Regions from separate parts of the Exiguobacterium sp. SL-10 genome, predicted to be linked through region 2. Evidence: riboswitches for the same ligand, from Rfam matches in the RefSeq annotation. Region 2 holds a riboswitch; each other region holds the start of a gene.
The links. Region 2 has a riboswitch for thiamine pyrophosphate ahead of thiW (energy coupling factor transporter S component ThiW). Riboswitches for the same ligand answer to the same signal wherever they lie in the genome.

Region 1 (10,480 bases), on a different contig from region 2:
CCCATGATCGCATAGTCGACCAAGTGCTCAGGCTTCGCGTCCGGGTTGGCCCCGACGTCTAAAATGACGACACCGCTACCCGTGTATGTAGGGAACGTAGGTGACAACGCAGGACGTTCAATGCCGGGAATCCGTCCGATGACGAACAACGACACCGCCATGAGGGCGCCCGTATTCCCGGCCGAGACGAGGGCGTCGGCCTCTCCGTCTTTGACGAGTTTGGCCGCTACGACGAGTGAGCTGTCCTTCTTACGACGGACGGCTCGGACCGGTTCGTCGTCCCCGGTGATGATTTCGCTCGCTGGAACGATTTTAATTCGCGGGTCAGTCAACCCGTAAGAAGCGAGTTTGACCTCATCTCCGACTAAAAACAGTTCCATCGATTCGTTCGGGAATGCGTCGGCAAACTGTTTGACACCTTCCACGATCGCTTTCGGGGCGTGGTCCCCGCCCATTGCATCAATTGCTAATTTCATGCCTGTTCCTCCTCACCGCGACGATAGATCGTGAAGTCTCCGCTAAAGACACACTCTTCGCCGACATAACTATCCACTGTGACGTCCGTTCTTCCGTCCCGACGCAGTTTGATCACACGAGCCTTGGCAACGACTCGCTCTCCAAGATGTACTTGGCGACTAAAGCGGATCTCCGCCTTAGTGGTCAACGCCAATTCATCATTGATGAGCGCCACCGCTAACGAGTTAGCCTGGGCGAACAATACATGTCCCCGGGCGATCTCATTGCGGCTAAAGACGTGTTCTCTCTCTATGTCGAGAACCGAGATGGCCGATTCATCGAGCTTCAAGTCAATCATATCACCGATGACCTCGCTCATGGCGAGCGACTTCACTTCATCGAGGTGTTCTGAGGCTACATGCTTGATCCGCTCTCTCACTTCCGGGATTTTTAATTCCATCCGATCGAGACGAATCGTTTGAATACTGACGGCGAACTGTTTCGACAGCTCTTCGTCTTTGATGAACGGGTTACGATCAATCGTTTCTTGCAATAAGCGTTGCCGCTCTTTCTTAGGTACCCGCATTCAGTTCCCTCCTAAACTCTATGCTAAAGAACTTAATACCTGGTACTAATAGCAGTATATATTCTTTAGATTGTATTTTCAAGTGTTGTTTCTCATTCCAAGCGTACCCCGACAAGTAAGTCGAGTCGCTTCAAGTACTGACGGAGCGGTGCGTACGTCGCTTCACTCCAAAACGCCTCGCTGCCGAGCAATCGGACCGCGTCTTGCATCGCCACTTCCATGACTTTCAAATCGAGTACGGGATCGGCGACGCGGAAGCTCGGGAGACCGCTCTGCGCCGTCCCAAAGAAATCACCGGCACCGCGCAGCTCCAAATCTTTCTCGGCCAACACGAAGCCATCGTTCGTCTCCGTCATCGTCTTCAAGCGAAGTTTCCCGACATCTGACTTCGGGTCTCCTACCAATATACAATAAGATTGGTCGGCGCCTCGACCGACACGGCCCCGCAACTGGTGTAGTTGCGCCAATCCGAACCGTTCCGCATCATGGATGATGATGAGTGACGCGTTCGGGACGTTCACGCCGACCTCGACGACAGTCGTCGAGACGAGGATTTGGAGCGTGTTGCTAGCAAACGCCTTCATGACGTCATCTTTCTCGGTGCTCGACAGTTTTCCGTGCATGAGACCGACAGCATAGTTCGGGAAGCGCTCCCGTAACACTTCATAAAGCGCGGTCGCACTCTCGACTTCGAGCGTGTCCGATTCCTCGATGAGCGGCGCGATCACGTACGCTTGGCGTCCAAGCGTCAGTTCACGGTCGACCATCGCATGGACCCGGTCGATTTGGTCGGTCTTGGCCCAATACGTCTCGATCGGCTTTCGACCGGCCGGCATCTCATCAATCGTCGACACGTCCATCTCGCCGAAAGCGCTGATGGCAAGTGTCCGCGGGATCGGCGTCGCCGTCATGTAGAGCACGTCGGCAAGTTCAGCCTTGTCGCGGAGCATCTTGCGTTGTTCGACCCCAAAGCGGTGTTGCTCGTCGGTGATGGCCAAATGAAGGCGTGAGAACTCGACCGGCCCTTGAATCAAGGCATGCGTCCCGACGATGATATCGACGTCCCCCACTTTGATCGCCTGGAGCAACTCATTGCGGGCCTTGCCCTTGACCGAACTCGTCAACAACCCGACCCGAATCCCATACGGTTCAAACAGCGCTTGGAGCGAGGCGAGATGTTGTTCGGCCAAAATCTCGGTCGGGACCATGAGTGCCCCTTGATAGCCTGCGCTCACTGTCGCATACAAGGCGATCGCGGCAACGACTGTCTTTCCGCTCCCGACATCCCCTTGTAACAGCCGATTCATCCGTTCCGGTTTCTCAAGGTCCAAAACAATCTCTCGGATGACACGCGTCTGTGCCCCGGTCAGCGGGAACGCGAGTTGTTTGACGAACTCGTTCAACTGTTGCTTATCGAGCATCAGGGCGCGTCCTTTGCCCGATCGTTCCATCTTGCGGAACGCTTGGAGCTTCAATTGATAGAGCAGACATTCTTCATACACATAGCTGCGACGTGCCTGCTTATACGTCTCGACCGAATCAGGGAAATGCATCCCTGTTAACATCGTCTCCCGGTCCCAGAGGCGATAGCGTTGCCGAATCGATTCGGGCAGGCGATCCTCGAACGAGGTCGTCTGTTCGAACGCAAGCTTGACGATCCGACTGAAATTTTTTTGCGTCAATCCGGACCGAAGTGAATAGATGGGCTGCAATCCGTCCGACAGTTCACCGAACTCGAGGTCGGTCGCGCTGATTGTCATCCGGTTCATGTCCCATTTCCCTTTGACCGTCACGGTCGCACCAAGCGTGAGCTTGTCCTTATAGAACGCCCGATTGAACATCGTCACATGGACGACGTAGCGCTCCTCGAGCAGCAGACGGAATTGAAGCCGGTTCTTGCCTTTGCTGTAATAGCGAACGAGCGGTTCCGCCTGGACGGTCCCGCTCCATTTGACGAGATCGCCGTGGATGGCAGTCGTCACGGTGCCGCTATTATAATTTTCATAACGAAACGGGACGTGCTCCAGCACGTCCTCGATTCGTTCGAGACCCATCGCCTCTAATTTTTTAGCCATCTCTGGCCCGACTCCTTTGAGCGTCGTCAACGCCTCACTTCTTGACATTTTCTTTCTCTCCAAAGATGTTTCGTTCGAGACGTCGGGCCGTCGGCGTATTAGCGAGACCACCGCGAGCCGTCTCTTTCAAAGCAGTCGGCATCATTTGACCAATCTCATGCATCGCCGAGATGACCTCATCACAAGGGATGCGCGACGTGATGCCGGCGAGGGCCATATCGGCCGCGACGATCGCGTTTGCCCCGCCCATGGCGTTCCGTTTGACGCACGGTACTTCGACGAGGCCGGCCACCGGGTCACAGACGAGACCGAGCATGTTTTTCAAGGCGATCGCAAATGCTGTCGCCGATTGTTCCGGCGTGCCACCAGCCGCTTCGACGATGGCCGCCGCGGCCATCCCGGTCGCTGAGCCGACTTCCGCCTGACAACCACCGGCTGCTCCCGAGATGGATGCGTTATTGGCGACGACGAAGCCGAACGCACCTGACGTGAACAAATAGCGGACCATCGCGTCACGGTCCATCTCCAGACGTTCTTTGACCGCAAACAACGTACCCGGTACGACACCTGCGCTTCCGGCGGTCGGGGTCGCACAAATACGTCCCATCGCCGCATTGACTTCATTCGTCCCGATCGCTTTGGCGACCGCATCTAAAATCAAATCTCCGGCGAGCGATTTGCCGGAACGGATATAGTCGGTCATGAGCACGGCGTCGTTCCCCGTGAGTCCCGTCACGGACGTCACGCCTTCGAGTGCCCGTGCGACCGCTTCTTCCATCACTTCTAGATTGCGCTCCATCATGCCGACGACGTCTTCACGCGTCGAGCGTCTGACGTGCACTTCTTGCTCGATCATCACTTCTGAGATCGGGATACCTCGCTCTGTTGCCGTTCTGACTAATTCTTCTACTGATTTAAACATATTGGTGTCTCCTTATTCCCCAAAGATGGCTACCCGTTCGATTTGAGGTAACCGCTCAATTTCCGCTAACACGTCTTTTGATAGATGGTCATCAATCTCAATCGCCATGAGCGCCTGTTTGCCTTTCTCATGACGGCTCACTTCCATATGGCCGATGTTTAACTCATATTTGGCCAAAATACCTGTCACGGCCGCAATCGCCCCGAAGCGATCGTGATGCAAGACGACAAGTGCCGGTCCGCCGCCAGACAATTTGAGTGGGAATCCGTTCAACTCGGTGATTTCGATCGTCCCACCCCCGATTGAAATCCCGACGATTTCAAACGTGCCGTCCTCGTCTTCTAGCCGGACGCGAGCCGTGTTCGGATGATCCGTCAGCGCGTCGCTCGTCTCAAAGACGACCTCGATGCCGCGCTCTTTCGCGATATCAAGCGATTGCGGGATGCGCAAATCGAACGTATCGAAGCCCATGATGCCGCCGACGATGGCGACATCGGTGCCGTGCCCCCGATACGTATCGGCGAACGACCCATAAAACGTGACGTGCGCGAGCCGTGGCGTCCGCCCGAACAACTTCCCAGCCATGAGGCCGATGCGCGCGGCTCCGGCCGTATGCGAACTCGATGGACCGACCATGACCGGTCCGATGATATCAAACACACTGCGATATTTCATCGCATTTCCCCCTTTCAAAAAAACCCTACCTTCATTATACAGAAGGTAGGGCTGAGTTACAGCTTATTCCACACTAAAAATGTAGGAGTAGAGCGGTTGTTTCCCGTCGTGAACTTCGATTTCAATTTCGTCGTTCTTCGACTCAATGTAAGCCGAGAGTGCCTCGACGTCTTCTGCGGACGAACCTTCACCCGTCAAGATCGTGATGATCTCGTCGTCGGCATCCACAAGAGCGTCGACTAATCTCTTCGCCGCTTCGAGGCTCGAACCTGATGAGGCAACGATTTTCTTCTCAGCAATCGCCATATGGTCATCTTTACGAATTTCAACACCATCGATACTCGTATCACGGACCGCATACGTCACTTGACCAGACTTGACGGCACTTGCCGCCGTCTTCATGACGCTTTCGTTCGTGTCGACATCCGCTTCCGGGTTGAATGCGATTGCTGCCGCGAGTCCTTGTGGCACCGTCTTCGTCGGAATGACCGAGACGCCGCAAGGTGCGACCGATGCCGCTTGTTCGGCAGCCATGATGATGTTCGAGTTGTTCGGGAAGATGAAGACGTGGTCCGCGTTGGCCGCTTCAATCGCCTTGACGATGTCTTCCGTCGACGGGTTCATCGTCTGACCGCCTTCGATGACGTGAGCCGCCCCAAGTGAACGGAACAAGTCGCTGACACCTTCACCCATCGCGACTGTGACGATCGCATATGGCACTTTTGCCTTCGGAGCCGTCGAAGTAGCCGTTTGGACGCCGTGCTGGTTGGCACCGTGCTCTTCTTCTAAGATCGTCGAGTGCTGTTGACGCATGTTCTCGATTTTGACAGCGACGAGCTCGCCGTAGCGCTGCCCTTTCGTGATGACGTCACCAGGTGTTTCGACGTGAACGTGGACTTTGAGCAACTCTTCGTCTGCGACGACGAGGAGTGAGTCCCCAAGTTCAGACAGTTCGTTGCGGAACGCATCCTCATTGAACGGGGCATCCTTCAACTTGACGTCTTGGAAACGGACCATGATTTCCGTGCAATAACCGAACTCGATGTCTTCGGTCGACATGAATCCTTGCGCGGCGTGGGCATGATGTTCGGCTTCGATGAGCGCATCCATGACCGGTGCATGTGGTTTCTCGAGTTCTTTGCCTTCAAGGCTTGCGAGGAACCCTTCATAAATGACGAGCAGTCCTTGACCACCCGAATCGACGACGCCGACTTCTTTTAAGACAGGCAATAAGTCCGGTGTCCGCTCGAGTGAAGCTTTTGCTTCCACGATCACGCGTTCCATGAACTCGTTGAAGTCGCTCGTCGACTCTGAAGCACGGAGCGCTTCGTCGGCCGCTTCACGAGCAACCGTCAAAATCGTTCCTTCAACCGGTTTCATAACCGCCTTGTATGCCGTATCGACGCCACGTTTCAACGCCTCGGCGAAATCGACTGTCGACACTTCTGTCTTTCCTTCGATCGCTTTACCGAAGCCACGGAACAATTGGCTCAAAATAACACCCGAGTTCCCACGTGCTCCCATTAAGAGACCGCGTGCAAACTTCGATGAGACATCAGCGATATTCGCCGAGTTGAGTGCGGCCACTTCTTTCGCACCCGATGTCATCGTCAAATTCATGTTCGTCCCCGTATCGCCGTCCGGCACCGGGAAGACGTTAAGCGAATCTACATAATCCGCATTCTGGCTCAAGTTGGCTGCACCGTTCGCGACCATGTTCGCGAACACCAATCCATCTAAACGTTTTAAACCCACACCAAATCCTCCTTCGTTCTCGTCAGTCATTCGTCAGACGAACGCCTTGTACGAATATGTTTACCGACGAAACGTTTAATCCTAAAGTTTCACCGAGCGTGTATTTCACACGGCTTTGCACGTTGTATGCGACTTCCGACACTTTCGTCCCGTAGCTTACAATGATGTGCATGTCGATATGTACGTCTTCTCCATCTTGACGTACGACCACGCCTCGGGCGTAGTTTTCACGCTTCAATAGTTCTGCAATCCCGTCTTTCAATTGAGCTTGAGACGCCATTCCCACAACGCCGAAACATTCCATCGCCGCACCGCCTGCGAGTGTTGCGACCACGTCGTTCGTGATGTCAATATTGCCATATGTTGTCTTCATTTCAATTGCCATATGGAGTAGCCTCCTTTATTCGGAATGATTCCTTCACTACATTCTACAATAAGTACCTAGTTATTAAAAGAACCTGCTCCATAAACTCGGTCAATTGTAGCCGTAACCCTCATTCATTATTAAAATCCTTTCCAGTAATGTCAAGTTTTTTTCTTGTCATCCTATGATTTTCTAGTTGCATCGTGAAAAAACCCGTGCTAATATAAACGAGTGTCTATTAGGACGAACCCACATAAAAAAGGAGGGGAAACGCATGGCACGTAAATGCTACGTAACAGGTAAATCACCTAAATCAGGTAACAACCGTTCGCACGCACTCAACAAGACAAAACGCACTTGGGGTGTAAACGTACAAAAAGTTCGTATTCTCGTTGACGGTAAACCTAAACGAGTTTGGGTTTCAGCTCGCGCTCTTAAATCAGGTCTCGTTGAACGCGTATAATTTTTATACACGAACGAAATAAATCCCAGCGGCATTCGCCGATGGGATTTTTTTGTGTTCATTTTTTGACATACAGCACAAGCACCATGCCTTCGTGCACAATCAAGTCCGCTGATTCGTCGGCCCACTCGTTCGAGATCGTGAGCGCCTCATGGCTCACGATCTCGTGATGGTCGAGCGGATATTTGACGCCACGGATGGTGACGTTCGCCCGCTTCCACGGTACGAGCGACAAATAGTGATCGTCTTGGCGCGGGAGTCCATAGAGCCCCGTCCCCGCGAGTCGCACCATTTGCCCTGCTGAGATGAGACGCATCTCGGGATACGCCTCGAGCAAACCGATGTTGCTGAGCGTCATATCGAGCCGTCCACCGAGAGCGCCGTAGACGAGCATCTCCGTCGCCCCATGGCTCCGGGCCGCCTCAAGCGCGATTTCAAGGTCGGTCACATCTTTTTCAGACGGATAACGGACAGCGTCGATCGGCACTTCGCCCGTGAAGGAATCAAAATCGCCGACGACGAGGTCCGGATTCAGCCCACGGTCTAATAGCGTCTCATAACCCCCATCGACGCCAATGACATAATCGACATCAATCGGGAGGCTCGGGATCGATTCCGGGCTCGCCGCTACGATCAAGACGCGCATTAGCGGACGTCCCGGGTCGCGAGTGTCGCAAAACGTGGTGCCGAGACAAACAAGAGGACAAGAACGACGGCCGACACGAGGAATGACGGGAGCATATACGTCATATTATAGGCGAATGAGTAAGCCACGACCGGTCCTTCCGCGTACTCAGCGAAGAAGACAATCCCCGATACGACGTGGGCACCGTAGCGTAGCAGTGAGCCGAGGAGCGCCCCGAGCACCAAATAGATGATGAGTGTCTTTTTTGCCTCGTCCTTAGCGGCTCGTTTCACTTGTCCGGCGAATAGTCCAGCCATACCGACGACACCGTAAGCAAACGTATAATCGAGCAGGAATTGGACAGGTGTGAAGATGTAGGCCCCAAACATCAATTGAAGCGTCCCGACGAGCGCCCCCGTCGCAAGTCCGCCTTTTAAGCCGTGGCGGTACGCCATCACAAAGATCGGCAACATCGCCAGACTGATTGATCCGCCCTGCGGCATCCGGAACGGGATGAGTAAATCAAAAATCAAACCGAGTGCGGCGAACAGCGAAATTTCGATGAGCGCCTGTAATTTTAAACGTTGTTTCATTTTATTCCCTCCTTATATGAGTGAACGACAAAAAGCAGCATGACGTAAACGCCATGCTGCTATCGTGTAGCAACGTGCATTTTCGCCACATCCCTACGTCCGTGTGAACGGAACAGGTTCAAAGGGTTAGCGTGATGCCTCTCAGCCACAGAATGTGACACCCCTTGCGACAATATTTGTTGTTCTATGGTCGATTATACACGAGATGCGTTGCGAATGCTATCGATGGCTTCTTTGTAACTCGGCTCATTATAGATGGCCGACCCGGCCACGAGCACGTCAGCCCCGGCATCGATGCATAGTTTTGCCGTGTCCGCGTTCACGCCGCCGTCAATCTCAATTTCAAAGTCGAGACGACGGGCTTGGCGCATCTCATTCAGCGCCGCAATTTTCGGGACGACCGATTCGATGAACTTCTGGCCCCCAAAGCCAGGGTTCACCGTCATAAGGAGCACCATATCGACGTCACCGAGCACGTGTTCAATCGACGAGAGTGGCGTATGCGGATTCAAGACGACGCCACACTTGGCGCCAGCCGCTTTGATTTGTTGCAAGACGCGATGCAAGTGATTCGTCGCTTCGACGTGAACCGTGACGATATCCGCCCCGGCTTTGATGAAATCTTCGACGAACCGCTCCGGCTGATCGATCATCAGATGGACATCAAGTACCATGTCCGATTTTTTTCGTAAACTCGCGAGCACCGGTAGCCCGATGGAGATGTTCGGGACAAACTGTCCATCCATGACATCAAAATGGATATAATCCGCTCCGGCCTCTTGGACCGCCTTCACTTCTGATTCTAGATTGGCGAAGTCCGCCGCTAAAATCGATGGTGCAATTTTAATCATGTCAGTACCTCCGTTGTCTATCGTTTAACTCTGCCATAAACGTAACATAATTCTCATAACGGGTGGAAGCGATTTCTCCAGCTTCGACAGCCGCTTTGACGGCACAGCCCGGCTCGTTCAAATGGGCACAGCCGCGGAATTTGCAGTCATCATGCCGCTCGACAAACTCAGGGAAACACCACCGCATCTCCTCGACTTCGAGTTCGACCGGGAACTCGAGGCTCGAGAAACCAGGCGTGTCAGCGACGAGTCCGTCAGCGAGTGTGATGAGTGTGACGTGACGCGTCGTGTGCTTCCCTCGGCCGAGCGACTTCGAAATCTTCCCGGTCGCAAGTTCAAGCTCAGGCGCGACCGCATTCAAGAGCGAACTTTTCCCGACGCCCGTCTGTCCAGCGAATACGCTCGTCTTGTCTTTGAACGAACCACGGATTTGTTCAATCCCCGACCCATCCTCGGTCGACGTCTCGATGACCTCATAGCCGATGGAGCGGTATAAGGTCGCTGCTTCGTGAATCGGCTTCCGTTCTGATTCCGTCAACAAGTCCATCTTCGTCAAGACGATGATCGGATGGACTTGCTTCGACTCGATCAAGACGAGGAAACGGTCAAGCAGATGGAATGAGAACGCCGGCTCTTTCACGGAAAACAGTAAAAACGCTTGATCGATATTGGCGATTGGCGGGCGGACGAGATGGTTCGACCGCTCATCGACGGCCAGTATATAACCGGTGCCGTCCTCTTGGTCTTGAATGTCGACATCATCACCTACGACAGGCGAGATGTTCCGGTTGCGGAAATTGCCGCGGGCGCGACAGCGAATCTCTTGTTTTTCTTCTGTCATGACGTCATAAAATCCGCCTTGTAATCGAATGATCGTACCTTTCATTCCATTCCCTCCTTAGAAAAAGAGGCGACGCGCGCGCCACCTCTTCATTGTGCATCTTTTGCTTGTGCGTACGTCACCGTATCCGTCCGTACGACTTCCCCATCGACTTCAATCGTCGCGGTTCCGACTTCGTCCGGTGCGATGACGAGTGTGTACGAGTATGTCGTCGTCTCTGTTATCTTATCACGCAACACTTCGACTTCGCCACGGGCATCGACCGTCCGAATGA
Region 2 (10,480 bases):
CGGTCCGGAGTTGGAAGGAAAGCTCAATTACGCTCGCTTCGTCTTGTCCGGACGCGAGTTTGTCGCCATGGATAGCGCGGAACATCATCAATTCGCCTTCAATGAGATGCAATCGCTCATTGCATTTTGTGAGTCGCAAGATGAAATTGATGAGTATTGGGCCAAGCTGTCGGCCGTTCCGGAAGCGGAACAGTGCGGGTGGCTCCAGGACCGTTATGGCGTCTCCTGGCAAATCGTGCCGTGGGAGATGGAAGAGATGTTGACGACCGGTACAAAGGAGCAGTTGGCGCGAGTGACCGAGGCATTCTTGCCGATGAAAAAGATCGATATCGCCGCGTTACGAAACGTCTACTGACAAAAAACAAGCCGTCCCGATTACTTCGGAGCGGCTTGTTTGTCGTTTTGTTGGAAGTTGGACAGTGCGTCCTTCTCGATGATCGTATCGGATAAACGGAGCTGTTCGACGGCCTCGTCAATATACGGTTCGCATGCTTGAAGCGGCAAGTCATCGCCGGTCTCGACCGAATAACACATACCGCTGCCGACCGACTCCGTCAAATCCGGTACGAAATAGAGGTCTTCGTAGCGGAATGAGCCGTTTCGGAACACGGTCAAATTCGGATCATCGTCGAGGAGTGAACTTCCGAGCATATAGGTCGGTGTCATCCCGAGCAAATCGAGGATGGTCGGGGCCAGGTCGACTTGACCGCCGTTCGCCTCCACTGTCTGCCCTTGTTCGAGCCCAGACGGTTTAACGAATAACGGGACGGAGCGATCGAGCTGAAACAAGTCGACCGTGGAGTCGGCGTCCGCTTTCACGACCATCTCGTCTCCTGCCATGGTAAGGCCGCTATCGTGATCACCGTAAAAGACGACCAAGGCGTCATCCCATATTCCGTTGGCTTTCAGTCGTTCGACCATGAGACCGACGGCGGCATCGGTGTAGTGGACGGTGTGGTAATAGCCTTGTAGGAGCGGATCGTCATATCCCGATAGATCCAACCGTTTCTCTTCGTCCGGAATCTCATACGGTGTGTGGCTCGTCAATGCGACCATGAACGAATAGAACGGTTCGTCCAACGTGTCCAAGTGGTCGACCGACGTCGTCAGAAACTCTTTGTCGCCGACAGCCATGCCGATGACAGGCTCGGACGGATAATCGTCTTGATGGAAAAAGTGGTTGTAGCCGATTTGCTCATAGAAATTAGAGCGATTCCAAAACTCCTTGTCGAACGCATGCATCGCGGCCGTGTCATAGCCGGCTCGTTTTAACTGTGCAGGCAAGGCATCAAACATGTTCGTCGCATACTGCGTATACACGGATCCAGATTTGACGGGATAAAGCGAGGCGTTGACGGTAAACTCCGCATCGGACGTACGTCCTTCATGCGTCTGATGGTAAAAATTCGGGAAGTACAGCATCTCATCGCGAAGCGCGTTCAAATGCGGTGTCAGCTCTTGACCGTTGACCGTCTGGCCAATCACGGACGTTTGGAACGACTCGAGCTGGACGACGATGACGTTCGTATCGGCTGTGGCCTCAACCGGTTTGGTCGCGAACGCTTCAATTTGGTCGCGCTCGCGTTCCGTGAGATTGTCACCGAAATCAAAGGCATCCTGAATACCGCGAAATGCATCGAGCCCGTGATAACCCCAAAACCCGAGCTGATAATACTCGCGCATGTTCGAGATTGGAGTTTGCCGATTGTCTGTGTCCGCGTAATAAACGGCAGTCGGGACGGTAAAGACGAGGAGGCCGATGAGAAAACCAGTTACTGCCAAGCGACGACCAAGACGTTTCGACTCCGTGACCGGGTGTCGCTTCATATAGACGAGGACAGCCGCATAGACGAGCAAATCCGTGAACAAGAGGAAGTCGGGTGCTTGAATCAGCGTCAAAAAGCCGCCACCGACGTCTCCCATCTGGCCGATGTCCGAGAGCAAGGCAGCCGACAACAAGTTGCCGAAATAGCGGTAGTACCAGACGTCCGAGATGAGGAGCGTGCTGTGCAAAAATAAAGACGCGAACAAAATCCAGCGACGTGTTTGCGGTTTGACGAGTAGCGCCCAACTCGTCATCATCAAGATGGTCGCGAGGTTGATGAATAGAAAACTGACATCGAACGCGCTCGCGGTCAATAGGCTGAAGAGGAACAGCTTGGCGAGGGAGAGCGATAAGTAACTCCAATAATCGAGATATTTCATAAAAGGCCTCCAAACGGTACGGACAAAGTGTATTCTCTGTCATGTACCTGTTCGAAGGCGGCAAAAAACATGAGGGTGTGCGATTTTGAAAATAAAAAAGCGAGGCAGCGCCTCATTTGATTAAAAATGTGTCCCGCAGCTCGATGATTGTGCCTTCCGGGGCTTTCAGTTTACTTAAATGGCCATCGACGACGAAGTAGATGTTCCCGCCGTGCTTCGGTAAGAACGTCACACCAAGGTCCTCGAGGCGCTGTACTTCCGCTTCGAGGTCATCGACGTAAAGCGCGAAGTGGACTGGACCAGCCGCGTGTTTCGAGTATGGTGACAACGTCTCGTCGACTTTGGCCGTTTGGAGCTCGATATAAAAGTCGCCGAGTTTGAGCCAGCTGTTGAACGCGCGCGTATGAAAGTCGGGCGACTCCTGAACGAGTTCGAAGCCGAGTGCTTCATAAAATTGTTTCGACGCCTCATAGTCGGGCGTCTGGATGCAGAGATGGTGGATTTGTTTCATCGTGTCACTCCTTTGTTTCATTTTATCGAATCGACGTTCTAAACGGAACACCGGTTCAACTTACACCATCACTAGCGTATTGAGTAGTAAGAAAAGCAGGAAAATGGATCCTGAAAATATTAATACGCCCAATAATATGTTCCCTTTTTCGTCTTTAAATTTTTTGATATAAAAAATGGAAAAAATAAGTAGTACAGCCAACAGAATGGTCAAAGAAAGAAAGAGCAATGTAATCGAGTAATTCGATATGATTCCAAAATTGAAAAAGAATTCAGATATGAAAATGAATAGAAAAACTAAAGTCCCTACTAACAATGAGTAAAAATAAAGATTGCGATTAATGTCCATAACTAAACACTCCTTCTTCACTAGAGTTATAAAACTATAACGTCACGTCAAACAGAGACAGCCGTCATAAGTCGGCCGTCCCTGTTTTTTTGGTCGTTGTGTGTTGGACAGCGTTGCCCGCCCTGAAAAAGAGGACGATCGCGGCCACCCCGAAAATCGAGATGAACACGTTTTGTAGCAGCACATCGATGAACATCGGCTCGATGGAAAACGTGCCCGTCGCAATTTGAGCATTCCAGCGGGTGAACGTGGCGATGCGTTCAAGCGTATACAAGAGACCGGACATGAATAGGCAAGCGGTGGCAGCCAGTAATAGCGTCAATCGATTCAAGAAATGACCTCCTTGGATGTGCTATCCTGATTTTACCATTTTCTTTAGCGGGGGGAACTCCTATTTATCGTTTCACCGTGAGCGGCCGCAATTGCTTGACCCGAGTCAAGACGATCCAGCCGAGCACGGCTCCGGTCACACTTGAGGCGAGGAAAGCCGGGAAGAAGAACAGCGCGCCGAATTCGCTCCCCATCAACACCTTGGCGTACGGGACGGCGATGAGCGAGGCGATGAGGCCGGTCCCGATGACTTCACCGAATGCGGCGAACATGACTCGATTCGTTTTCATGAAAAATAAGCCGGCCAGAAGCGCTCCAATCATACCGCCAGGGAACGCCAAGAGAGACCCGGTCCCGGTCATGACACGGACGAGTCCGGTCACGAACGCGACAAGAACGGCGCCGATCGGCCCGACGGTGACGGCGGCGATGACGTTCACCATATGTTGAATCGGATAGGCACGGGCGACACCGGTCGGAATCGAGATGAACAGGGAACCGATGACGGCGATGGCGATGAGCATCGCCATCCAAGTGAGTTGTTGAATACGCATAGATAGTCTCCTTTCAAAATGAAAACGCCACTTCTCCAAGTGGAGAAGTGGCGTGGAAAGACAGACGAATCCCACACCACTTCCCTACGCTGGTATGAGCCAGATCAGGTTCGAAGGGTCCGGCGCGTGCCGTCTCAGCCCGAAGGCTCCCCTAGTGGTCGTTTATTAACATGAGTATAGCATACCGTCATTTGATGCGGTCGAGCTTTCGCGGTCGGAACGTGACATAGATGATGCCGACGAACAGGCCGTACAGCAAAAGGGAGAAGACGAGATTGATCAACCATGGCAGTGTCCCCATGAACACGGCGACGGAAGCGTTTTGAAACCAGACGAGCGAGAGCGACAGCCCGACAAAGCTGAGAACGAGCGTTATCCAAAAGCCGACATCCCGGCGCTTGAACAGACGCCAAACGAGCAGCCCGATGATGAGACTGACGACGGCGGTCGCCCCTAAATACATATATAAGATGGCATCGACCGGGTATGAGTAATACACAACGTCCATATCGTTTCCTCCTAGAATCAATAAATGAAAGAGAGCGTGCCTGATATGAGACACGCAGTCCGATGGTGTGACTGAGTGTCCCGTGAGTCATTCATACTTCTCGAGTAAGTTTTCATAATCCGTCTCGCTCCAAAACAGTGGGGCAATCGACTCTGGCCCTTTGAAAATCTCCCCGTCTTGGTCGTAGACGATGGCGTAGCCGTCCTCGACTTCAAAGACAATCAGGTCGGCTTTCACTTCCTTGACTCCGTTTCCAGCGATGATGACGTTCTCGAGCGGGTCGCGTGCGACTTGCACGCCCCATTCGTCGAGCTCGACGATGAGCGCGGACGTGTAGGCGTGGCGGTTATAGAGCGCCTGGAACTCGTCTTCGGTCAGGACGACGTCCGTCGGTGGGGCACTCGTTCCATATTTCCGTTTCTCAATCTCTTCGACGAATTGAAGGAACGACGCTTCTTGCCAAAACAGCGGGGCGATCGACTCGGGACCATTAGCGATATCTCCGTTCTCGCTCTCATAGACGGTGGCGTACGTGCCGTCATCGAGTTTGAATGGATGAATGTCGGCGTATGTATGATGGATGCCATCGCCGGCGATGACGACGTGCTCGAACGTCTCGCGGAACGGGGTGAGTCCATCGTTCTCGAGTGCCTGCAAGAGTGGCGGGACTTTTTCATATTGGTCGAAGACGTCTTTAAAGTCTTCTCGCGTCCAAGCGGTGATGTCTTCGGGCGACGGCTCATTTGTGTCGGCCGGGACGATGGGTTGCTCAACTGGATCGGTGCAGCCGGTCAGCAAAAACAGACTGAACCCGAGCAAGACTAGGCGTTTCATCAATCCAACCTCCTAAAAAAGTTACAGTTTTTTCCTATTACCAATAAGCGTAGCATGTATGCCGGCTATTGAGAACCCGGGTACTTTCTCGCTCAGGGTTGCCGCTTCAAGTAACGGTCGAGTGCCGCGTGAAAGCGTTGTTGTTGCGCCAACGGGATATCATGATTGGAGGCTGGACCATATCGAATCAGATGATAAAGCGAGGCGTCGATATCCGTCAGCTCGATGCGTTCGAACCAGTCGACGACCGTCTCATTCGTCCGAAGCTTTAGCTCAGGGGCGAGCGACGCGTTGAACGTGATCAGCCAATCCCTCAGTTCGATATTCGTGAGCATCGGGAACGTCTGTGCCTTAATCGATGTGTCCGCGTTGAGCGACAGTGGCGCAAAGGCATTCTGTCTACTAGAGAACGTGAATCCTTTTCCCCGTTGACGACGCAGCCATCTACGCACGCCATAGACGGTCAACCCGACAGCAGCGAGGAGAGCGAACAACGTGCCGAGTCCGCCGGGGTCATTGCCATTCCCGCGACCGAACTTGAATTTGAGCATCTTTTCCTTCGGGCGAGGGTCTCCCTCAAATTTGGGCCCTGTCGTTTTCCCCATATCGATGCCGCCTGTTTGCCGCTTATCCTCTTCTTCTCTGTTCACTTCCGTCACGTTAATTGGAGCAGGTGTATTGATCGTTTGAAACCAACTGAACGTCGTCTTGCTGACAAAGACGAACGTCACAACGAGACAAGCTGTCACAACAAGAAATCCTATAAATCGAGACGACCACTTCATCTTTTCCCTCCTTATCGGAATGTTCAGACTATTTATTGTCTATATTACCATAAACAGGTAAACTGCGAGTAAGACACATGTAACGGAGGGGAACGAAATGGGAATCGAAGCGGTCATCAAACAGTTGAACGAAGTGTACTTAGGAAAGAGTGAGGTCGTCCGGCTCTGCTGCACGGCGCTTCTCGCCGAGGGACATATTTTGCTCGAGGACGTACCTGGGACGGGGAAGACGTTGCTTGCCAAAGCGATCGCTGGAAGTTTTGACGGATCATTCTCACGCATTCAATTTACGGCTGATTTGCTCCCGTCCGACGTCATCGGGACCGACTACTTCAACATGAAGACGCAAGGATTTGATCATCGGCAAGGTCCGATTTTCGCGAACATCGTCCTGATTGATGAAATCAATCGGGCCGTCCCGCGCACCCAGTCGGCGCTACTCGAAGCGATGGAAGAACGACAAGTGTCAATCGGCGGAAAGACGTATCCGATGCCGAAGCCTTTTTTCGTCATCGCGACGCAAAACCCGATTGAATCGGCCGGGACGTTCCCACTGCCGGACGCACAACTCGACCGGTTCCTCATCTCGATTCCGGTAGGGTATCCGGACGCCGCCGAAGAGCGAGAACTGTTGCTGCAAGTGCTGACCGAGACCCGCAAACACATCGAGGCGGTGACGTCACTTACCTCGCTCCAAGAAGCGCAGGCCGAGACGAGACAAGTCGCGATTCAAGACGATGTCCTCGACTATATGCTCGGTCTCGTCCATGCGACCCGGGCCCACGCGTCCGTCGAGGTCGGGGTCAGTCCACGCGGGGCGATTGCACTGCTCCGCGCTTGTCAAAGCTATGCCTATTTGGCCGGCCGACTGTACGTCATCCCGGAAGACGTCAAAGCCGTGGCGCCGTACGTGCTCGCCCATCGGATCAGCTTGACGCTCGAAGGCGGCATCAAGTCGACGAAAGCGAACGTCATCGCACACATTTTAGACACCGTGCCCGTGCCGGTCGAGGGCTGACGATGATCCTCTCCACGCACGCTTGGTTGCAGCGCCGGCTCCTCCCTATATATCTCGTGAGCGGAGCCATGCTCGTGTTCTTCCCGTACGTCTATGGGTTCGGCTATCTATGTTTCATTGTAGCGAGTGCGATTTGGATGCTCGAGCGGACGCGGCAACAACTTGAGCGGCACATCGATCTCCGGTTCACGCAATACGAAGAATTGCTGTTTGTCGGAGATGAGAGTCGACTCGTGTTGGTGGTTGATGGGGTGGACGAGTTGGACCGGCTCGGACTTCCGCTGCGCATTCGTTTGAAGGTGAGCTCAGGAATCAGCTTTCCGGCGCATGAGCGCCTTCCGAACGTGCTCGACTATGAGGTCGATGTCGGTCGAGCCCGCTACGAATTGGTCGTGCGCGCCGAGTATCGCGGTCCCGCCGCATTTGAGGAATGCGTCATCGCCGTCACGCTCCCGTTTCGACTCGGAACGTATTTATATGAGCGACCGGTCGATACAGCGTGGACCGTCCTCCCATCACTCATTCTTCATCCACCGGTCGGGACGAAACGGCTCGCGCTCGGGGACCGGCCGCTCTTGGCGTCACCACTCCAAAATCCGTTACAGCTGATTGGGTCGAAACCGTATGAAGGGGAACCGGTAAAGGAGATCGATTGGTATGCGACGGCGAAACTTGGACGATTGCAGTCGAAAGTGTTTCAACAGACGACGCTCGATACGTTCACGTTCGCCTTGGATTTGAACGGTCCTTCCGGTTATACGCTCCATCACGACTTCGAATCGCTCATCAGTCAAACCGCTTTCGTCACGTCGCGTCTGTTAAAAGAGGACTGTAAGATTGAGTTATTCTTGAATCGATTTGACGAGGATGGGACGATGGTTCACATCCGGCTTCAGGAAGGCGAGCGCGGCATTCGATTCATCTTGCTGCAGTTGGCGACCATTCACCCAGGCAATCGCTTCATCTCGACCGACGCCTTTACACGGATGGTCGAGCGAAAACGATTGAAGCAAAGCCATCTCGTCTGGTTCAATCAACACAATCTGTACGATTGAACAGGGAAATGTCGGATTTTGGCGAACTCTTTCTTTATGTATGAATTGGGACAAAAGGAGAGAGACATATGCCAAAACGGAAATTTGCCAACCGCCGGGATTGGGAACGAATCTTGCAACATCGCTACGCGCAAATGGAGGTACATGATGACCGTTTCTCCGGGACCGTCGCCTTGTTTCAAATCGATGTGGTCCGCGCACCTCAATATAAGATACACAAAGGAGAAGAGTTCATCGTCGCCGATGCCGGTTACAGCTGGCTCCAATATTTCCCGGACGACGAGCCGTTCGGTGTGACCGTCATGTTTAATGATGAAGGGCACATCGTTCAATGGTACATCGATATCGTCGAAGCGATCGGATATGAGGACGGAATCCCGTATATGGACGACTTGTTGCTCGACATCCTCATCTTCCCGAACGGCGACGTCGTCCGCAAAGACGAGGACGAGTTCGAGGAAGCGACGGAAGCCGGGGAATTGACGCCGGAACTCGTCGAGAGAGGATGGCGTGATTTCAAAGCGACACTCGATCGGATTGAACGTCGTGACTTTGTCTACTTCGAGTTGGCGAACGAGCATTACGCCGAGTTGAAACAAAAACTTTGAACGGCCTGTTCCCTTTGGTACAGTGAAAGAAAAAACAGGGGGACGAATTATGAAAACCATCAATACCGAGACGTGGTCGCGCAAGAAGCACTACGAGTTCTTCAAGGCGTTCGACGCCCCACATTTCAACGTGACAGCGAGCGTCGATGTGACGAAGTTACATACGCACGCCAAACGGACCGGCCAGTCGTTCTTTAAGCTGTTCTTGTACGGTGCCGTCAAAACGGCGAACGCCATCCCGGAACTTCGCTACCGCATCCGCGGCGACGAGGTCATCGAGCATGACGTCGTGCATCCTTCCTTTACTGTCATGATGGACGATGACGTCTTCAATTTTTGTACGGCGACGTATAAAGACGCGTTCCCGGACTTCATGGAAGAAGTGACGGACCGGATGAGCGGGGCGAAACGGGAAGTCGTTGTCGGCGACGATGAGCCGGACAGCCTCCTTTATATCACGAGCGTGCCTTGGGTCACGTTCACGAGCATCAGCCACCCGACACATGAGCAACAGCATGATACGGTGCCGCGCATCGCCTGGGGCAAGTTTACGGAGACGGGTGACCGGATGACGATGCCGCTCTCAGTCCAAGCGCATCATGCCCTCGTCGATGGCGTCCATGTCGGCCGTTATTATGAGTTGTTGCAAACATGGCTCGATGACTTGAGTGACTTGGAAGTCCAAACCCCAGAAGAGAAAGGCCTCGACGAAGCGATTCGTCTCCGTGAGAACGGGGAGCTCGAGCGGGCGAAGCAGCTGTTGCTCATGTTGCTCCGTCAAGACGAGAAGAATCCACGCCTACATGCCCATTGTGCCTGGTGTTATGATTCGCTAGGGGAAGAACGTCAAGCCGTCCTGCATTACGAACGGGCAATCCGGCTCGGACTCTCGGGTGAAGAGCTCCGGGAGACGTATATCGGACTCGGCAGCACGTATCGGGCGCTCGGCCGCTATGAGGACGCTGAGGAGTTGTTCGCCAAGGCGATTGAACAGTTCCCAGACATCGGGGCGCTCAAAGCGTTCCAGGCGATGACCCATTACAATCTCGGACGCCACAGTGAGGCGACCGGTGCGTTGCTCGAATTGCTCGCAAGCCCGGAGCCGGATGACAGCATCAAACGGTATCGTCGCGCCATCGCATTTTATGCGCGGAATCTTGACGAGACGTACGACTGAAATGACGAGACGAGGCAACTCGTCTTTTTTTGAGTTAAATGGATTGACCAACAGAAATTGTCATGTTATATTTATCTCGAATTAAAGATATTTAAATTTAAAGTATTGTTTTCTCTCAGCAAAGGAGGGGAACACATGGAAGAACGGAAAACCTTAAAAGCCATCACAGTGTTGCTTCGAGCCTCGCAGTCGATACAAGACGTGGTCAAGCATGAAGTCGCTGAGTACGGGCTGAACCCGACCGAGTTCTCGGTCCTTGAACTGCTCTACCATAAAGGCGACCAACCGATTCAAATCATCGGGAAGAAGGTCCTTCTGTCGAGCGGGAGTATGACGTATATCGTCGATCGGCTCGAATCGAAAGGTTACTTGATTCGAAAAGCGTGTCCGAGCGACCGTCGTGTCACGTATGCGGCACTGACTGAGGAAGGACAGACACTTATGTCATGTATCTTTCCGGCCCACGAAAAACGAATGGACGAGTTGTTCGATGGACTCGATCTAGATGAAACGATCACTCAATTGAAGACGATTGGCAAACGTGCTG
Region 3 (10,480 bases), on a different contig from region 2:
TTGACAACTTGGTCGACTTCCTGCGCGTCGTCAAAGACGAGCGCGGACTCGCCATCGCGCCACGTAAAATCAACGTGTCGACGAGTGGACTCGCCGACAAGATTTACAAGTTCGCGGACCTCGATCTTCGCATCAACTTGGCGCTGTCGCTTCATGCGCCGAACGATGCGCTGCGGACGCAGGTCATGAAAATCAACCGGGCGTTCCCGCTCGACAAGCTCATGCCGGCGATTCGGTATTATGTCGAGAAGACGAACAAACGGATCACGTTCGAATACATTCTATTGTCGAAAGTGAATGACTTGCCGGAGCACGCCGAAGAATTGGCGGCGCTCATCGACGACATCAAGGACAAGTCGTACGTCAACTTGATCCCGTATAATCCGGTCAACGAGCATATCCAATACGAGCGCAGTACGTCCGAGGATATCATGGCGTTTTATGACGTCTTGAAGAAGCGTGGCATCAACACGGGTGTCCGCCTCGAACACGGTACTGACATCGATGCGGCCTGTGGCCAATTGCGCAGTAAACATATGAACGTCGAAGGTGCGAAATAAGTGGACTCCTTGAATCACTCGATTCAAGGAGTTTTTTTATGGAGAGACGCTCCAAAGACGGGAAAAGAGTCGTCGCCAACAACTCGCTGAAACGATTTTGATAAATAGTGAATAGACCTCGTCCGCTCAGGGAATAGTCAGTTGAAATCAATGTAGAGAGTGGAGGCATTTCAATGGAGACAGTAAACGCTGCGTTATGGATTCGAGTCAGAAACACGCTTGGGGAGGGCCCGTGTTGGGACGCTGAGCTAAAACGATTCTATTGGGTCGATATCGAGGGACATACACTTTGGTGGTACGATGAACAGGAAGATGAGCTGTCGTCGTTCGATATGGGACAACAGATCGGGTTTGCGGTCCCGAAAGTGACAGACGGCGTCGTCGTCGGGTTGAAAGACGGGATTTATGAGTGGGACGAGACGTCAAAAGAGCTCGATAAAATCGTCGAACTCGACGACTCGGAAGGAAACCTTCGCTTCAATGACGGGAAAGCCGACCCGTACGGCCGCATCTTCGCCGGAACGCTCCACCTCGACGACGAGGAGAACGAGGCGACGCTCTATCGCGTGAACCGCGACGGCACGACCGAGGTCATGTTGAGCGAGTTGACATTATCGAACGGACTGACATGGTCCCCGGACCACTCGATTTTCTATCATATCGATACACCGACCGAGACGGTCCGTAAATACCCGTTCGACTTGAAAACGGGAACGCTCGGGGAAGGGGAAGTCGTCATTGATTTTAAAGACGAGGAAGGATTCCCGGACGGCATGACATCTGATGAGGACGGTTTCTTGTGGATCGCCCATTTTGCCGGCGGGAAAGTGTCGAGATGGAACCCGCAAACTGGTGAGAAAGTGCTCGAGGTGAGCGTCCCTGCTCCGAACGTCACATCATGCTGTTTCGTCGGCGACGACTTGAAACAACTCGCTATTACGACGGCACGTGAAGGAATGGATGAAGCGGCGCTTGAGGCCCATCCCGACGCAGGTTCGGTCTTTAAAATTGATACAGACGTGAAAGGGATGCCGCTCTATCGGTTTGGACGATAAGGAGGTACGAAGATGGTGAAGCGATTGCTCGTTCGGGCGGGAATCGGTTTGGCGCTTGCCGCGGTGGCCCGGGTCGGTATTCAAAAGTTGTTGGGGGCGAACCGGGAAGAGGATCATACGTATTTGGAGCCGCGGTGGGATGAGACGCCGAGTGTCGATGCAGACAAAGACATGGATGAGGTCGGTCTGACTCAGCTCGATTCGATTTATCGGGCCGAATGGCAGGCGAACACCTATCCGCGCTCAGAAGCTGAACGGAGAGCGTTAGAGGAATAGAGAGTAGGAACACGTCCGTGAGCGGGCGTGTTTTTTTCTTGACAATATGATAACGACCCGTCATTATCTAAAAAGTAATGATTACGATTTAGGAGTGGGGATAATGAAGCAAATTCCAATCACGGTGCTGTCCGGTTATTTAGGGAGCGGTAAGACGACACTATTGAACCATATATTGAACAATCGGGATGGGAAGAAGTACGCCGTCATCGTCAACGACATGAGCGAGTTGAACATCGATGAGCGATTGATCGAGCAGGGTGGATTCTCGCGGACGGACGAGAAATTGGTCGAGCTATCGAACGGTTGCATCTGTTGCACGCTCCGTGAGGACTTGCTCGAGGCGGTGCAGGAAATTACGAACGACCGTGACCTTGATGGGATTATCATCGAGTCATCAGGCATCTCAGAACCGATTCCGGTCGCTCAAACGTTTACATACGCCGATGACGTCCTCGGCATCGATTTGACGAGCCGCGTCTATATCGATGCGATGGTGACGGTCGTCGATGCGTTTCGATTCTTGAAAGATTTCAACTCGGGCGAGTCGCTCCATGAACGCAAACAGGCGATTGACGCGACAGATGTACGCGAAGTCGTCGACCTGCTCGTCGACCAAATCGAATTCGCGGACATCATCGTCTTGAACAAAGCGGACCGGGTGACCGTGACGGAACTCGACGAGATGGCCGGGCTGTTGAAGGCGCTCAATCCAACCGCCAAACTGTTGACGTCGGTCCATGCGAACGTAGAATTGACCGAGCTGTTAGACGTCAAGTTGTTCGATTTCGACCAGGCGATGCACGCCGCTGGCTGGATTCAAGAACTTGAGGCGGAAGCACACACACCGGAGACAGAGGAATACGGGATCAGCTCGTTCGTGTATCGGCGACGTCGACCGTTCCACCCGGAGCGTCTCCACGCCTGGATTGAAGCGTTCCCGGAGCAAGTCGTCCGCGCCAAAGGCTTTTTATGGATCGCTTCCCGGAACGACCTCGCTTGCCTGTTCTCACAAGCAGGTTATGCCTCGACGCTTGAACATGCTGGTCGCTGGCTCGCGACGCTTCCGGAGGAAGAGCGTCGTCTTATGTTCGCGGCAGAACCCGAGCTCGCTGCCGACTACGTCGAGCCGTACGGGGATCGCCAGACAGAACTCGTCTTGATCGGGCAGCGGATGGAGCGTTCGGTCATCGAGGCGGAATTAGATGATTGTCTGTTGACAGACGAGGAGATGACTTCTGACTGGACGACGTTGCAGGATACGCTTCCGGGAAATGGTATCGTGACTTTCACATAAACCGTTTACAAACTTGGCGTGTTCGTCTATACTTCTCGTTGCATAGACAACCGCATACATTGGACTACACTAGGGGTGCTTCGGCTGAGATGTGAGCATGGCTCCAATCCCTTATGACTCGATCCGGGTAATACCGGCGTGAGGAAGTGTGGCACTTTTTCTAATGGACTTAAATTGGACGAGTGGCCGCATTCTCATGGATGCGGCTTTTTTTGTGTAACAAACCATAGGGGGAATGAATCATGAACAAGCAATGTGGGACGAGCCCGATCGTCGGGTTCCGCTTTACGCTGAGCCCGATGACATCCGATTTCGTGAGCGTCATCAAAGGGGCATTGAAGGAGACGGATCTTCGTAACGTCTGGCGGCATACCGATGACGTTTCGACGGTCATCCGTGGCCGCAGTGAGCATGTGTTCGACGTGGCCAAGGCCGTGCTGTCACATGCGACGAAGACAGGGACCCACGTCTCGATGAGCGGGACGTTCTCGGTCGGCTGTCCAGGCGACACGGCAGGAGACAATCTTCTCGACGTGACGACAGAGCCGGTGAATGGCAAGGTGGGTTCGCAATACGTGTCTTCACAATTTGCGCTCTATCCGCTTGGTGACGCAAACTATATGGATATCATCTACGAGGAAATTGACTTTGCGAGAGAGCGAGGCGTCTTCAACGACTCGATGCACTACGCCTCAGGCATTCATGGGGACATCGAGCCGGTGTTCGCTTTCTATGAGGCGACATTCGACCGGGTTCGTGCGAAAACGAGCCATGTCGTCATGACGGTCACGTTCAGCGTGAACAGTCCGTCACACGGGGGACGCATCGATGCTTAAATCATGGAAGTTAAAAGAAATCGTCTTATTGTCGATTTTATCGGTCGTATTCGCTGTCGTCTATTTGGCGTTCGTCCATATCGGGAACCTTTGGGCCGGCTTGATCGGACCGATCGCGTACGAGTGGATCTTTGGGATTTGGTTCATCGTCTCGATTATCGCGGCCTATATCATTCGCAGACCTGGCGCCGCATTTTTGTCCGAAGTGCTTGCGGCGACGATTGAGATGATGATTGGCAACGCCATCGGACCGCGCATCATTTTAGTCGGGATCATACAAGGACTCGGGGCAGAGGCGGCGTTCGCATTGACCGGTTATAGACGCTATGACCTTTGGGTGCTCATGCTCGCTGGTTTTGGAGCGGCTGTGACAAGTTTCGCGTATACATACGTCATGGGAGGTCTTACCGCCCTCAGTCCGACATACGTGGCGACCATGTTCGCACTACGCGCGTCGAGTGGGATGCTCATTGCTGGCCTTGGAGGGAAGCTTTTAAGTGACTTGTTGCTTCGCACGGGAGCGCTTGAAGGGTATGCCCTCGCGCGTCAGGGTCGTATCCATGGTTGACGCAGAACATTTGTCGTTTCGTTATCCGGACAAAACATCCGATGTCTTGACGAATCTCACACTCCGTCTCACAAAAGGGAGAACGCTGATCACAGGGGCGAGCGGGTCAGGGAAATCGACACTGTTCTGTTTGATGAATCGTCTCTATCCAGACAATTGTGATGGAATCGTGACGGGCAGACTGCACTTGTTTGACCGCTCCTATGATACGTATGAAGCTGGCGAAGTGAATCGTCGCGTCGGAACGGTGTTTCAAGACCCGGACAGTCAGTTCGTCATGCAGACGGTCGAAGAAGAATTGATTTTCACGCTCGAAAACTTCGCCGTCGCGAGAGACGAGATGATGGATCGTGTCACCCAGATGCTAGAGGCGTTACAGTTGACGGACTATCGGCACCGTAACATCCATGACCTATCAGGAGGTGAGAAGCAACAAGTTGCCGTCGCGTGTGCGTTAATTGGCCGTCCGGAGTGGCTCCTCCTTGATGAGCCGCTCGCTCACCTTGATCCTGAGACCGCCCATTATTTCGTTCGATGGCTCGACGATATCGCGGAGACGATAAACATTGTCGTGATTGAGCATCGGCCATATATATGGGGGGACTTCTTTGACAGACAAGTGAAGCTCGTGAACGGGCGCATTGACTATGACGGGCCGTTCATCGTCCGACCAGATTATGTGTTCTCTCCGATTCGAACCGAACGTGGAAAAGAATTTTTATTTCACATACCGAAATGTGAACGAAAAACATTTAACCTAGCAGCGAGCAAAATGAAAGTCGCCAAGGGCGATCTCATTGCCGTGCTCGGTCGAAACGGCAGCGGGAAGTCGACATGGCTTCGAAGCCTCGCCCGGGAATATCATGAAGTCGGCCTCGTCCCGCAATCTCCGGCCCATCTCTTCGTTACGAGTGATGTGACACATGAACTATCATACGGTCATAATCGCCCGATTGAGGACATCTTGATGCGGCTCGGGCTCGGTTCGATGCGTGACCACCACCCACTCTCTCTGAGTCACGGTCAAAAGCGAAGGCTCGCGATCGGAGTGATGATGCTCTCGAATAAACGATTGATTGCCTTTGATGAACCGACCGCCGGTCAAGATGAGGTGTCGCTTCGTGCGCTCTATGACTTGATGGCTGAACGAGTACGCGCCGGCCAGACGGTTTTGTTTGTGACGCACGACCTCAGTTTTGCCCGAATTGCGAACACCTATTACTTGATGTGTGACGGCAACTTGAGCGGGCCATATGATCCTTCACTTTGGGATGATCCGGGATTACTAAGGTCCCACGGCTTATTGATGGAGGAATCGTGATGACGTTTCATGAAATGAACCCGACGATTAAATTTTTGACCGTGACGTGTCTCATGTTCGGTCTCGCCTTTATGTATAATCCTTGGACGCCACTTGTTGTTTTTCTCGGTACGTTGGCCCTTCAAACGCTCTTCTCTGCCGTGAGCTGGAGAAGATGGGGATTGTTCATGATTCCATTTCTATTGACCGCGCTCGGAACACTTTGGACGTCGCTCGTCTTTGGAAAGCAGACAAGTGGAGATGTCATGTTCAAGCTGTTTGGCAATGATGTGACCGACGAGAATGTGAGGTTAGCAGCGACGCTCTCCTTACGTGTGTTGGCATTCACAGCCTTGTCGCTTCTGTTCACGCTGACGACGGATCCAAAGCGGTTCGTTTACAGTTTGATGCAACAAGGGAAATTGTCACCAAAAATCGCCTACAGTGTGTTCGTCGGATTTCGTTTCTTCCCGATTTTAAAGAATGAACTGATGCAACTGTATGAGACGCATGCGTTACGTGGCGTGCGCTTAGAGACACGTCTCGATCATATTCGCCACGCCCCGAAACTAATCATTCCGCTGCTTGCCGGATCGATCCGACAAGCGGAACGAATCGCGTTCTCGATGGAGGCGCGCGGATTTACAGGGGAACCTCGAGCTACGTATGAAGTTGTCGCCGTCACGAGGAACGATTTTCTGTTGGCGTCACTGTTGTTCCTATTGTTCGGAGTAAGCACATGGGTTGGCGTACGTTAAAAACAGGACGACTCACTTGGAGTCGTCCTGTTTCGTTTCTTTCACGATTCTAAATTTCGGTTTGATCGATTCATTATTGAACGCCTCGAGCACCGTGTTCTCATTGGCCATGCGAATCTGTTGCGGCTCGCCTTTTGAAGTCGTGCCGATACAGTACATGTGCGCCTCATGGTCGGCGAAAAGCGTCTTGTATGGCGTCGCGTGGTGCATCAGGCGTCCTGGCGAGCCCCAGCCGACAATGATCATGCCGCCGCTTGCTTCGACTTCGTCGAGCGTTTCTTCGACGTAATGAAAGTTCACTTCGTCGAGTTGCGATTCGACGTAGGGAAGATTGTCATTGATGGCAAGTGTCGGGACGAGACTGATCACGCGCATCTCACGGATCGGTTGATCGAGATGGTTCCGCATGAGCATATACGCCCGTTGTGTCGTTGTACCGGACAAGAAGGCATCGCTCATTCGGGGCGAGTAGATGATGACGGCACAGATGACGCCGTCGATGACATCGGTGAATTCGTACGAGCGCAAGTAGCGTTTCGTCTTATCCTCATTGAAGACCGACTTGACGCGAATCGTCACTTCCTCGATATGGGTATTCATAAGATTTCCTCACTTTTAATCAAATAGTGCCAGGTCAGACCCAGCCTGCGAACCATTCCAAGTAGCGGATCGTGTAGCGCGCGACACGTTGAGTCACCGACGCTTTGTCGTCCGGTAAAGAAGACACATCGGTTTGATAGGATTCATAAAATGACATCACATCATTGACATATTGTTCACTGCGGTTGTACTCGAAGATGGCGTTTCGAATCGAGTCCGTCGAGTCTGCCGTCGTCCCGCCGTGCTCGCTCAAATAGTAAGCGGCTGTATGGGCCGAGTCGACGAGACTATGCGGGTCCGCCTTGCCGTCATTGTTCCCATCGCGTCCGAGACCACCGTATTGTTCGATGAGCGCGAGATCTGTCAAATCAACCTCGTCCTCAGGAACATCGCCTTTTTGATCGTCCGTGTCATATTGCCAACCGAGCCACGTCCGCGGCATGAATTGGAACGGGCCGATTGCCCCGACCGAGGAACGCATCGATGAACTGTGGGAGAAAATCGTCTCGACACGATGCACGGCGGCGAGCAGACGCCAATCGACGTCATACGTGGACGCGGCATCCTCGTAGACATCGCGATGGATGGCTGGGACCCCGTGATCCCCGTAGTAGGCCCGGTACAGGGCATTGTTCACTTTATCATGTTGACCAAACCAGCCGATTGCGCCGAGGCACAGCACGATCACAAGCATGAGACCGGTCAGTCGCAAAATCAATCGTTTCAAGATTCCGCCTCCTAGCTTTCTAGACAATACCCGAATAGTGTAGCATATAGCTAACAGGAAGGACAGGAGTGGATATAGATGCTCGAACAGGCCGTCTTTACCATCATTCTCATGTATTTGTTGATCGTTCAATTGTTCAACGCCCGGTTGATGAAGCCGATGATCGAAACGCTCGGTCGTGGACGTGTCTATGAACAGACAGTCAAGTCGTCGTGGGGGCTCAGCCTGCTTTTGCTCGCCCTCGTCTTCTTGTTTAATGTCACGCCCGAGGCGGTCGGGCTCGGATTTGCTCCGATTGAGGGCGACGTCCGGGCTTGGAAGTTCTTCTTTTTCACGACCGTGCTCATCTCCGTGCTGTTGGCATTCTATTTGCTCGTCAAAACCTCAACACATTTACGGCGGAAGTTACGACCGTATTACGATCTCGAGATTGAGCGGTTGCTCTTGCCCCGAACGAATATTGAGGCGAAGGCGTGGGGCGCGATCTCGTGGACGGCCGGTGTGACCGAGGAATTCATTTTCCGAGGTGTGTTGCTCTACACGATATCACTTTACCTCGATGTGTCTTCCCCGATGCTCGCCTTCATCGGCGGGGCCATGTTCGGATTGGCCCATGCCTATCAAGGTGTCAGAGGGATCCTCGTGACCGGGCTCGTCGGTTGGGGTCTCGGCTATCTCTATTTGACGATGGGCGTGCTATGGCCGGTGATGGTCGTCCACACTTTACTCGACCTTATCGCAGGGCCGGTTCATGTCGCCGATTCAGAAACTGACTGACGGCCGCCTCGTAGGCGGGCTGGTCTTTCAAAATACAGTTCGTGTGTTCGGCACCATGGATGAGGGCGATCTCGTTTTGCCGGTTGAGCGCATTCATCTCGACCGACATCCATGTCGGCACGAAATCATCTTTCGTTCCGTGAATAAACAACACGGGTGCATCAATCGCTGAGAGTTCGTGTTTCGGACGGACTTGATGCATCCTGAAACCGGCTCGTGTCCATAGGAAGTAGTCAATCCCCGGTAAGAGCAGGTCACCAGGCAAACGATGCAACACGTTCAACTGATGACGCATGAGCTGTCTCATATCGTCGAACGGGCATTCGGCGATCAAGAAATCGACTGTTGTCAGCGGTCCGGCCTGTAAAATCGAGGCGGCACCCATCGAGACACCGTGTAACCCGACTTCCGAGACCGTTTCGTTGGCCCGCAACCAATCGACCCAGTCCACGATGTCATGCTTCTCATGATAGCCGTAGGACGCGTAGACGCCCTCAGATTCACCGTGGGAACGTAAATCGACGGCGAGAAGATTGTAACCGAGGCGGTGGAACATCGCCAAATGCGGGGCCATGAAACTGTGAGAGGCAGTGTAACCGTGAACGAAGACAATCCATTTCGTCGAGCCTTCGTTGCGATACACACGCCCATACAGGCGGTACCCGTCTTGAGAATGGAGCGAGACGTGTTCGAACGGCACGTCATGGTAAAACGATTGATCTTCCTTCGTATAGGGGGCCAAGAGCATCTCGGGTGTCTTGCGCTTACCTCGAGTCATGCGCTTGAACGCGTAATAGCTGATGGCATAGTAACCGGTGAGTAATGTGGCAAGTCCAACTTTCCATCTTTTCTGCATTTAAACCGCTCCTTTCTCCATTATTGTACCCGAAAATGCGATAACAGTTCACTTTCCGTGTGAATTCGACAACGAGTTAGTACGGTTTAGCGTGGGATTTATCGATGATATCCTCGTTCGTTTGTTCGGTGATGTACGGGTATGATGAGTCTGAACAATCATCCAGGTGACACAGGAGGGTATGAAGCGATGGGGCGAGAGGTGATGGATCGGCTGTTACAAGCGTGCTTGACGGGACAGGTGGACTACAGGACCGCCGAAGGGGTGACCTTCTATCGAGCCCCGATGAGCAATCATCGCCAACATGCGATTGTGCTCGATGTGTTGCTCGATTGCTACGTACGAGAACCGGGGCAACCGATCGAACTGTCGGTGCCAGACGTCGCGGTTTCGATTGGCATACCGCCGGACGATGTCTTTCGCTCTGTCATGGCGCTCGCTCGCATCACTCTCGTCTCGCAACATATCGAGGAAAGACTGATCCGGGTCGACTCGGCAGGAATCGATGAGACAGGGAAGATGACGCTCATCATCTGTTTTAATGCCTGGCTGACGCATCACCTCGGTAAACTTGCGAGTGAATGCATCGAGGATCGGCTTCATGCGCACGTCATCTGACAAACAACAGGGAAGGCCGCTTCAATCGCGGTCTTCCCTGTTTTGATGGCGGGGCGACGGTTGGAGCAGCCCGTCTTGAAGTAAGAGAACCCGATCACAGACGTCGAGCATCCGTTCATCATGGGTGATGACGATGACACGTCGCGCGCTCATCCGTGCCTCGGCAACGAGTAGCTCCATGACACGCCGACCGTTCTCGAAATCGAGGCTCGCAGTCGGTTCGTCGGCCAAGATGAGTCGCGGGCGATTGAC

Region 1: another riboswitch for thiamine pyrophosphate. It lies ahead of thiT (energy-coupled thiamine transporter ThiT); the one in region 2 lies ahead of thiW (energy coupling factor transporter S component ThiW).
Region 3: another riboswitch for thiamine pyrophosphate. It lies ahead of EVJ33_RS05460 (YkoF family thiamine/hydroxymethylpyrimidine-binding protein); the one in region 2 lies ahead of thiW (energy coupling factor transporter S component ThiW).

Annotation. Positions count from the first base shown of each region.
Region 1 is NZ_SJUP01000001.1:332,231-342,710, reverse strand. Features, by position in the region: gene plsX (phosphate acyltransferase PlsX) at 1-476, opposite strand, end outside; gene fapR (transcription factor FapR) at 473-1,042, opposite strand; gene recG (ATP-dependent DNA helicase RecG) at 1,135-3,165, opposite strand; gene sdaAA (L-serine ammonia-lyase, iron-sulfur-dependent, subunit alpha) at 3,152-4,039, opposite strand; gene sdaAB (L-serine ammonia-lyase, iron-sulfur-dependent subunit beta) at 4,052-4,714, opposite strand; gene EVJ33_RS01680 (DAK2 domain-containing protein) at 4,778-6,469, opposite strand; gene EVJ33_RS01675 (Asp23/Gls24 family envelope stress response protein) at 6,492-6,854, opposite strand; gene rpmB (50S ribosomal protein L28) at 7,108-7,296, shown strand; gene EVJ33_RS01665 (thiamine diphosphokinase) at 7,355-7,942, opposite strand; gene thiT (energy-coupled thiamine transporter ThiT) at 7,942-8,514, opposite strand; TPP riboswitch at 8,588-8,689, opposite strand; gene rpe (ribulose-phosphate 3-epimerase) at 8,709-9,365, opposite strand; gene rsgA (ribosome small subunit-dependent GTPase A) at 9,367-10,251, opposite strand; gene pknB (Stk1 family PASTA domain-containing Ser/Thr kinase) at 10,296-10,480, opposite strand, start outside.
Region 2 is NZ_SJUP01000005.1:188,107-198,586, reverse strand. Features, by position in the region: gene EVJ33_RS08115 (VOC family protein) at 1-355, shown strand, start outside; gene EVJ33_RS08110 (LTA synthase family protein) at 376-2,205, opposite strand; gene EVJ33_RS08105 (VOC family protein) at 2,318-2,716, opposite strand; gene EVJ33_RS08100 (hypothetical protein) at 3,129-3,395, opposite strand; gene thiW (energy coupling factor transporter S component ThiW) at 3,460-3,948, opposite strand; TPP riboswitch at 4,013-4,111, opposite strand; gene EVJ33_RS08090 (hypothetical protein) at 4,136-4,456, opposite strand; gene EVJ33_RS08085 (hypothetical protein) at 4,544-5,290, opposite strand; gene EVJ33_RS08080 (hypothetical protein) at 5,383-6,075, opposite strand; gene EVJ33_RS08075 (AAA family ATPase) at 6,173-7,093, shown strand; gene EVJ33_RS08070 (DUF58 domain-containing protein) at 7,096-8,148, shown strand; gene EVJ33_RS08065 (ribonuclease FAU-1 family protein) at 8,217-8,756, shown strand; gene EVJ33_RS08060 (tetratricopeptide repeat protein) at 8,806-9,933, shown strand; gene EVJ33_RS08055 (MarR family winged helix-turn-helix transcriptional regulator) at 10,069-10,480, shown strand, end outside.
Region 3 is NZ_SJUP01000003.1:158,048-168,527, reverse strand. Features, by position in the region: gene rlmN (dual-specificity RNA methyltransferase RlmN) at 1-560, shown strand, start outside; gene EVJ33_RS05475 (SMP-30/gluconolactonase/LRE family protein) at 734-1,615, shown strand; gene EVJ33_RS05470 (hypothetical protein) at 1,628-1,891, shown strand; gene EVJ33_RS05465 (GTP-binding protein) at 1,995-3,188, shown strand; TPP riboswitch at 3,250-3,350, shown strand; gene EVJ33_RS05460 (YkoF family thiamine/hydroxymethylpyrimidine-binding protein) at 3,431-4,024, shown strand; gene EVJ33_RS05455 (ECF transporter S component) at 4,017-4,592, shown strand; gene EVJ33_RS05450 (ABC transporter ATP-binding protein) at 4,585-5,913, shown strand; gene EVJ33_RS05445 (energy-coupling factor transporter transmembrane component T family protein) at 5,913-6,650, shown strand; gene EVJ33_RS05440 (DUF1643 domain-containing protein) at 6,663-7,250, opposite strand; gene EVJ33_RS05435 (lytic transglycosylase domain-containing protein) at 7,285-7,977, opposite strand; gene EVJ33_RS05430 (CPBP family intramembrane glutamic endopeptidase) at 8,056-8,754, shown strand; gene EVJ33_RS05425 (alpha/beta hydrolase) at 8,711-9,610, opposite strand; gene EVJ33_RS05420 (hypothetical protein) at 9,800-10,228, shown strand; gene EVJ33_RS05415 (ABC transporter ATP-binding protein) at 10,250-10,480, opposite strand, start outside.